4 regions of the Serratia proteamaculans genome follow, and region 4 is predicted to be linked to each of the others. Evidence: predicted binding sites of a transcription regulator. Region 4 holds the regulator's gene; each other region holds the start of a gene.
The links. The regulator CRP, encoded in region 4, controls carbon source genes, mostly activating them, when cyclic AMP is high. The targets are predictions, from matches to a motif close to ATGTGANNNNNNTCACAT.

Region 1 (2,187 bases), 1.4 Mb from region 4:
CAGCAGCAGACTCAGCATCAATAAGGCGATAGCGCCGATGAAAAAGCCCGACGGGAAACGTTCGCTGAAGCGACTGAACAACAGGCTGCCGATGATACCGGCGGCACCAAACAGCAACAGCATCAGGGTGGTGAAGTTTTCCGACAGCCCGGCCACGGTCTGAATAAAGGGTTCGATATAGCTGTAGGCGGTGAAATTGGCCGTCACCACAATAATGGTCAGCATATACAGGCTGACCAGCGCCGGGCGCTTGAACAGCATAGGCACGCTGGCCAGCGAACCGGAATGTTCGCTTTTCAGCACCGGCAACAAGCGCCACAGCAGCACCAGCGCCAGCGTAGCGCAAACGGCGATGCCGATAAAGGTCATGCGCCAACCGAGGATTTGGCCCACGATACGGCCCAGCGGCAAGCCGAGCACCATCGCCAACGCGGTTCCCCCCGCCAGCAGGCTCAACGCCTGCGCCTTCTTGCCTGCCGGGGCGACCCGGATCGCCAGCGAGGCGGTGATCGACCAGAATACCGCATGGGCCAGCGCCACACCGGCACGCGAGATAACCAGCGTGGTGAAGTTCCACGCCACGGCGGTCAGCACATGGCTGGCGATAAACAGGATAAATACCCCGATCAGCAGTTTTCGCCGCTCAATCCGGCTGGTCAGCAGCATGCACACCAGCGAACTGGCGGCGACGATCCAGGCATAAATGGTGATGATCAACCCCACCTGCTCGGTCTGCATCGAGAAGCTTTGGGCAATATCACTCAGCAATCCCACCGGAATAAACTCGGTGGTATTGAAGATAAAGGCCGACACGGCAAGAATGACCACGCGCAACCAGGCGGTTGAGCGAGAGACCTGGGTTTTTTCCATGTTAAACGGGATCCGGGCAGGTGCAGGAAGTAGCGATATTTTAACCAATCGGTGTGGTAAATGCGATATGCGTCACACTTTTATTGGGCTGTTTTTTTCGACAGTCTTTTGCCGTTTAATGGCCTGTCCCCTGACAGGCCATCGATGCAAGCGGATGCCGTTTACTGACTGATACAGCGCTGTAATGCCTCAACCGAAGTATTGATACCGAAACAGACGCCCTCTCTCCGGTTCACCCAACCGATCCAGCATGGCTTCAAACGGCAGATGGCCCAAACTGTCGGTACAGAAGGAAAGCTTCATGTCATATCTCCGCAAACAAAAAGATTATTCAAAGGCCACCCAGCGCGCACCCTGATCGGCTGAACGCACGCAGTTTTCAATCCAGCGCACCCCGTCGATCCCGGCATCGATGTCCGGATACACCAGCTGCGCCAACGCCTGTCGATCGCCCCGATTAGTGGCATCAATAGCCAGGGCGAATTTCAGGTAGATGTTGGCCCAGGACTCGGTCAGCCCCTCGGTATGCAGCGCCCCCAGCCGCTCCCAGGCGTTGCAGGTTTCGTCCAGATAGGGCATGCCGCGATACAGCGTCTGATTGGGTTGCCCCTGTACCTCGTAACGCAGCTCGCTGGGGTTGATATCGCTCCATTCCAGGCTGGCTTTCGAGCCGACTATGCGGATGCGCTGGCTGCTCATGGCGCCGGCATTGACCGACGAGGCCCACATCCGCCCTACCGCGCCGTTGGCATAGCGCATCATCACCAATGCGTTGTCTTCCAGCGGGGCACGCGAGGGAATAAAGCTCTGCCGATCGCACAACAGTTCGCTGATTTGCATCTGCGGCATCACCAGTTGCGACAGGTAATAGGTGTGGGTGGAGATATCACCCAGCACAAAGCTGGGCCCGGAAATCTTGGGGTCAATGCGCCATTTCTGCGCTTCGCTAAGGCGATCGACTTCGTCGGTGGCATTAAAACCGTGGGTATATTGCAGATCCACCATGCGCACTTCACCGATCTGCCCGTTGGCGATCATCGCGCGCATCTGCAACAGCAACGGATGGCCGGAGAAACCGTAGGTCACGCCGACAATGCGGTTTTTTTCCGCCGCCAGCGCCTTGATTTCATAAGCTTCCTGGCTGGAAAAAAACAGCGGTTTCTCGCAAATCACGTGCAGCCCAGCCAGCAGCGCCGCGCGGGTAATTTCGTAATGGGTGCCGTTCGGCGTGGCGATGGACACCACTTCAATGCCGTCCTCTCGCTGAGCCTCTTGAGCAAACAGCGTGCGGTAATCCGCATAGCAACGCTCGGCATC
Region 2 (2,187 bases), 1.3 Mb from region 4:
GCACTGTCCACAGGGTTTGCTGGGGTTTAACGCCACCTTCTGCCCCACTGGCAGCCGCGCGGTATCACTGGCCACCACTTCACCGATCACCTCATGGCCGAGCACCATCGGCTGCCGCACCTGAAAACTGCCGACTTTGCCTTCCTGGTAATAATGCAGGTCGGAACCGCAGATGCCGCCACGGGTGATTTTCACCAGCGTACCGATCCCCTGATAATCCACTTCCTGCTCCACCACCGCCACGTCATATTTGCCGTTTACCACGCAGGATTGAGTTTGAATTTTCATCATGATTTTCCCTTGAGCAGGCGGCTAGACCGCAGCGGACATGCCGCCATCGACAAACAGCAGATGACCATTAACAAAATCCGAGGCTTTGGACGACAGGAACACCGCCGCGCCGATCAGCTCCTGCGGATCGCCCCAGCGGGCGGCCGGGGTACGCTTGGTCAGCCAGGCGGTAAACTCCGGGTTATCCGCCAGCGCCTGGGTCATCTCGGTTTTGAAATAGCCCGGTGCGATACCATTGACCTGAATGTTGTAGCGTGCCAGCTCCACGCACATGCCACGCGTCAACATTTTTACCGCACCTTTGGAGGCGGCATACGGCGTGATGGTGTCGCGGCCCAGTTCGCTCTGCATCGAGCCGATATTGATAATTTTGCCGCTTTGGCGCTGCACCATATGGCGCGCTACGGCTTGTGACACCATAAATACCGCCTTCTGGTTGACGGCGATAATGTCGTCCCAGTCTTTTTCCGGAAATTCGGTAAACGGATGACGGCGCTGAATACCGGCGTTGTTGATCAACACATCAATCCCGCCGCTTTCCGCCTCGATTTTTTCTATCGCAGCATGAATAGCCTGTGAGTCGGTGACGTCAAAAGCCGCCGCATCGGCGCGGAACCCTTCACGGCGCAGTGTTTCAACCGCACGCTGGGCGTTTTCCTGAGTGGTGGCATTGACCAGAATATGGGCGCCATACTGCGCCAGCCCACGAGCCAGCAGAAAACCAATGCCTCGAGAAGCGCCGGTAATCAGTATTTTTTTGTTATCCAGTGAAAATAAGGTGTTCATAACATTCCCCGGCAATAGCATTTGGATAGGACTGACGCCTATCTCAGCGGATCGCCGTCGGTAAAAACGTGATAAAGATCACTTAAAACAGTGTTACTAAAAGCTGTTACCTTTAACGTGAAGCCGCGCATTCACCCGGGGCAGGGAATTACCATATTTAATTGAAAAACATGAAGTTTATACTTTACAACGTCGATTGTTATCACCAGATCGATTTGTTAACATGGCAGAATTAGCCATCTTTCCGCTCCACCCTGTTAAGGCCCCTGAATGAAGAACCAACGCGTCACGCTGCAGGACATTGCACTGCTCGCCGGTGTGACCAAAATGACCGTCAGCCGCTATCTGCGTACGCCGGAAAAGGTGGCGGCCGAAACCGCCGCGAAAATTGCCCAGGTGATGAAAGAAGTTAACTTCACCGACAGCGATGAGGCGCGCTCAACTCAAAAACCGCGTATTGGCGTGTTGATCCCCTCCTTCAACAACCAGATTTTTGCCGATCTGCTGGCCGGTATCGAATCCATCACGCTGGAGCACGGCTATCAAACCCTGGTGGTGAACTATGACTACAGTCGTCAGCGGGAAGAAGAGCACATTATCCAACTGCTGGCCTACCCGATCGCCGGGTTGATCCTCACCGATTCAGAGCACACTCTGCGGGCGGAAAAATATCTGGCGGCGGCAAAAATCCCGGTGGCGCAGGTCATGGATCTTGAAGGGCCTGAAGGACGGATCGCCGTGGGGTTTGATAACTATCAGGCGGGTTTTGACATGACCGAAGCGCTGCTCGCCAGCGGTAAACGTCAGGTGGTTTACTTTGGCGCCATGTCCGACGCACGCGACACCAAACGTTTCCAGGGCTATTGCCGGGCGATGGAGAAGCAGGGGTTGATGCCGCGGCAAATCACGCCGCATCGGGTGTCGTCGGTCTCGGTCGGCTCCGACATGCTGGCGATGGCGCGACAGCTCTACCCTGATTTGGATGCTATCTTGTGCACCAATGATGATCTGGCGGTGGGCGTATTGCAGGCGTGTCTGCGGCTCGGGCTGAAGGTCCCGCAGGATATCGCCCTGTCAGGTTTTCACGGTCTGGATATCGGTAAGGCTACC
Region 3 (2,187 bases), 2.0 Mb from region 4:
GATGAAATCCGCTGAGGGCAAGCCGCTGTTTGCCATTTCATATGAGAACCCGCGTTCGGTGGAACTCAAGGCTGACTACATCAAAAGCAAAGGGTTGGGCGGTGCGATGTTCTGGGAATATGGCGCAGACGACAATAACCGCTTGGCACATCAACTGGCGGAGTCACTGGGAATTAATGGCGGGAAACGATAAATCAGCGGGCGATGCGAGCATCGCCCTGCTGTCAGATTTACTGCGGCTTTAACTTGACCAGCGGTTCAGCAATGAACTGCTGTTTCAGCTCCTGCTTGCTCTTCATCACAATCTGGCCGTCGGTGCCGATACTCATATGCTGCGGGTCAGCATTGTGCAATGACTGCCACAACATCACCGCCTGCAGGCTATTTTCTTTCTGTTCCGGCGTTAGCGCTACACCGTCCGGCCACTTGCCCAACTCAACGGCCAGCACCAGTCGCTGATAGATTTCCGGCGTCATGGCGGCAATCAGATCTTTTACGTCCATCAGAGCATGTCCTCACTCGTGGAAGAATAATTAGCTGAATCGATTTTTCTCACTGAATAATCCGTCAGCCGGCCGTTTTGTCACCGTTCTCACCGTCGGTAAAGCTCAGCGACGCCGAGTTAACGCAAAAACGCTCGCCGGTTGGCTGCGGGCCATCGGGGAAAACATGCCCCAAGTGTGCGTCGCAATGGCCACAGCGGATCTCAACGCGATGCATATTATGCGTATTATCATCAAGATAACGAATAGCATCGTCGGAGACCGGCTGATAGAAGCTCGGCCAGCCGCAGCCGGAGTCATACTTGCTGTCGGAGTAGAACAGCGGATGGTTGCAGCACAGGCAATGGTACACGCCCTCGCGTTTGTTGTGCAGCAGTTTGCCGGAATACGGCGCCTCGGTACCACGTTCCTGAGTGACATAACGTTGGATTTCATTCAGTTCCGTGGCCGGATGGTCAGGGGTTGTCTCTTTAGCCATTTGTGCGTTTCTCTGAATGTGGATAATGTCAACGAAAACAATGAGTAATAATAACAAAAAATTAACAACACTGCAGCGCTTTTTGGCCTAAACTGTAGCCCATAAAGGTCACGCCATGACAATATGTGACACCGATCACATATCTTAAACAGGCTGACTTTATACTTAGCGGTTTGACCCCATATAACGGATGAGGCCGAACGCAAACGGAATGTGCAATAAGCACTCAAACCCGGCTTCCAGGTTTGATTTGCAGCAAGAATTGACACGATTCCGCTTGACGCTTGGTAAGGTTTTTGTAATTTTACAGGCAACCTTTTATTCACTAACAAATAGCTGGTGGAATATATGACTATCAAAGTAGGTATCAACGGTTTTGGCCGTATCGGTCGCATTGTTTTTCGTGCTGCTCAAGAACGTTCTGACATCGAGATCGTTGCAATCAACGACCTGTTAGACGCAGAGTACATGGCTTACATGCTGAAATATGACTCTACTCACGGCCGCTTCAACGGCACAGTAGAAGTTAAAGACGGCCACCTGGTTGTTAACGGCAAAACCATCCGTTGTACCTCAGAAAGAGATCCGGCTAACCTGAAGTGGAACGAAGTCAACGTTGACGTCGTTGCTGAAGCAACTGGCCTGTTCCTGACTGACGAAACTGCACGTAAACACATCGCTGCAGGCGCTAAGAAAGTTGTTCTGACTGGCCCATCCAAAGATGACACCCCTATGTTCGTTATGGGCGTGAACCACAAATCTTACGCTGGTCAGGAAATCGTTTCTAACGCTTCTTGTACCACCAACTGCTTGGCACCACTGGCTAAAGTTATCAACGACAACTTCGGTATCGTTGAAGCGCTGATGACCACTGTGCATGCAACTACCGCTACTCAGAAAACTGTTGATGGCCCGTCTCACAAAGACTGGCGCGGCGGCCGCGGCGCATCCCAGAACATCATCCCTTCTTCTACCGGCGCTGCTAAAGCAGTAGGTAAAGTTATCCCAGAACTGAACGGCAAACTGACCGGTATGGCGTTCCGCGTTCCAACTCCGAACGTGTCTGTGGTTGACCTGACTGCTCGTCTGGCAAAACCAGCTTCTTACAAAGAAATCTGTGCTGCTATCAAAGCCGCTTCTGAAGGCGAGCTGAAAGGCGTGCTGGGCTACACCGAAGACGAAGTGGTTTCTACCGATTTCAACGGC
Region 4 (2,187 bases):
ATGGCGCCGCTGGTGCAGCAACTGCTGGAAGGCAAAAAAATCGAGTAACTTATCAGAGCGCGGCGACAGGCCGCGCCCCCTCTATCCGTCAGGACACTGCGCGGATTTCAAAACTGTGGGTCACGCTGGCTGCCTGACTCAACATCAGCGAGACCGAGCAGTACTTCTCGGCGGAAAGGTTTACCGCCCGCTCAACAATCTTGTCACTTAAATCTTTACCGGTGACGATAAAATGCAGGTTGATATGGGTAAACAAGCGTGGCGCTTCTTCACGCCGTTCGGAGGTCAATTTCACCTCGCAGTCGCGCACATCGTTACGTCCTTTTTGCAGGATCGACACCACATCGATCGCGCTGCAGCCTCCCACCGACATCAGCACCATTTCCATCGGGCTGGGGGCTTTATCACCGGCGTTACCGTCCATCAGCACCTGATGGCCAGACGCGGATTCACCCAGAAACGTCAGCCCTTCCACCCACTTAACTCTTGCCTGCATACTGGTCACTCCGGTTAATTTCTTAAAATCAGACTACGCTTTCGCATAGAAACTGGCAACGGAACCTGATGCTAATCATGCTGAAGCGAGACAACACAAGACACCCGCCTCACTCTGTGCTACAAACAGAGCCGCAATAAATCTTTCCGGGACACTGATTTCAGGGAAACTCCCAGGGAAAGGCTCCTTTACCGGTATGTTAACAGAATGTAGCTTGCAGCTCTCCCGGCAAGTTAATATGCTAGGGCGACAGCGTATATTTATGACACGCCTCAAAACCTGCTGCCAGCCACCATTAAAAAAACGGCGACAGCACGTTTTACAGGGAACTCTGACCCCTGTGACACAAGGCAGCGATAACAACAGAGGATAACAGCGAATGGTTCTCGGCAAACCGCAAACAGACCCTACTCTCGAATGGTTCCTGTCTCATTGCCATATCCACAAATATCCATCCAAAAGTACGCTGATTCACCAAGGTGAAAAGGCCGAAACGCTTTACTACATCGTCAAAGGCTCCGTAGCGGTGCTGATTAAGGATGAAGAAGGTAAAGAGATGATCCTGTCCTACCTTAACCAGGGGGATTTCATCGGCGAGCTTGGATTATTTGAAGAAGGTCAGGAGCGTAGCGCCTGGGTTAGGGCGAAAACCGCCTGTGAAGTGGCTGAAATTTCCTATAAGAAATTCCGCCAGTTGATTCAGGTTAACCCGGACATCCTGATGCGCCTGTCAGCGCAGATGGCAAACCGTCTGCAGATCACCTCTGAGAAAGTGGGTAACCTTGCTTTCCTGGACGTGACGGGCCGCATCGCGCAAACACTGCTGAACCTGGCGAAACAGCCTGATGCCATGACCCACCCGGATGGCATGCAGATTAAAATTACCCGCCAGGAAATTGGCCAGATCGTCGGTTGTTCACGTGAAACCGTTGGTCGTATTCTGAAAATGCTGGAAGATCAAAATCTGATCTCCGCCCACGGCAAAACTATTGTCGTTTACGGCACGCGTTAATTACTGAAAAAACGGCGCGATGATTCGCGCCGTTTTTTTATGCCCTGAATCATCATGTGGCGCCGACTGATTTACCACCCGGAAGTCAATTACGCACTGCGGCAAACGCTGGTGCTTTGCCTGCCGGTACTGCTGGGCCTGCTGATTGGCCAGCTGCAATACGGCCTGCTATTTTCCCTGGTCCCCGCCTGCTGTAACATCGCCGGGCTGGACACGCCCCACAAACGCTTCTTCAAACGCCTGATCGTCGGCGGTTCCCTGTTTGCCTTCAGTAGCCTGTTGCTGCAGCAAGTTCTGCTTTGGCAGTTGCCGCTGCCGTTACTGATGCTCGGCCTGGCCCTGTTGCTCGGCGTCAGCGGTGAAATCAGCCCGTTACACGCCCGCCTGCTGCCTGCCGCACTGGTAGCCGCCATCTTCTCTCTCAGCATGGTCGGTAGAGTCCCGCTGTGGCACGCACCGCTGTTATACGTGGTCGGTACCGCCTGGTACGGCCTGTTCACCTGGTTCTGGTTCAAGCTGTGGAAAGAACAACCGATGCGCGAGTCGCTCAATCAGCTCTATCTGGAGCTGGCGGACTACTTCGAAGCCAAATACTCGCTACTGACCCAGCATACCGATCCGCAGACTGCACTACCGCCATTGTTGGTACGCCAGCAAAAAGTCATGGACTTGATCACCC

Region 1: QOT07_RS16760 (sugar transporter) is a predicted target of CRP. The motif match lies at 931-948, and genes of this name have one in related genera.
Region 2: idnO (gluconate 5-dehydrogenase) is a predicted target of CRP. The motif match lies at 1,144-1,161, and genes of this name have one in related genera.
Region 3: msrB (peptide-methionine (R)-S-oxide reductase MsrB) is a predicted target of CRP. The motif match lies at 1,105-1,122, and genes of this name have one in related genera.

The regions. Positions count from the first base shown of each region.
Region 1 covers NZ_OX461105.1:3,584,471-3,586,657, forward strand. The annotation lists gene QOT07_RS16760 (sugar transporter) at 1-870, opposite strand, end outside; gene QOT07_RS16765 (Gfo/Idh/MocA family protein) at 1,198-2,187, opposite strand, start outside.
Region 2 covers NZ_OX461105.1:3,714,372-3,716,558, forward strand. The annotation lists gene idnD (L-idonate 5-dehydrogenase) at 1-288, opposite strand, end outside; gene idnO (gluconate 5-dehydrogenase) at 313-1,077, opposite strand; gene QOT07_RS17300 (LacI family DNA-binding transcriptional regulator) at 1,348-2,187, shown strand, end outside.
Region 3 covers NZ_OX461105.1:3,017,505-3,019,691, forward strand. The annotation lists gene chiD (chitinase ChiD) at 1-193, shown strand, start outside; gene QOT07_RS14055 (YeaC family protein) at 231-503, opposite strand; gene msrB (peptide-methionine (R)-S-oxide reductase MsrB) at 568-981, opposite strand; gene gapA (glyceraldehyde-3-phosphate dehydrogenase) at 1,330-2,187, shown strand, end outside.
Region 4 covers NZ_OX461105.1:5,011,111-5,013,297, forward strand. The annotation lists gene QOT07_RS23370 (phosphoribulokinase) at 1-48, shown strand, start outside; gene QOT07_RS23375 (OsmC family protein) at 89-496, opposite strand; gene crp (cAMP-activated global transcriptional regulator CRP) at 876-1,508, shown strand; gene QOT07_RS23385 (YccS/YhfK family putative transporter) at 1,563-2,187, shown strand, end outside.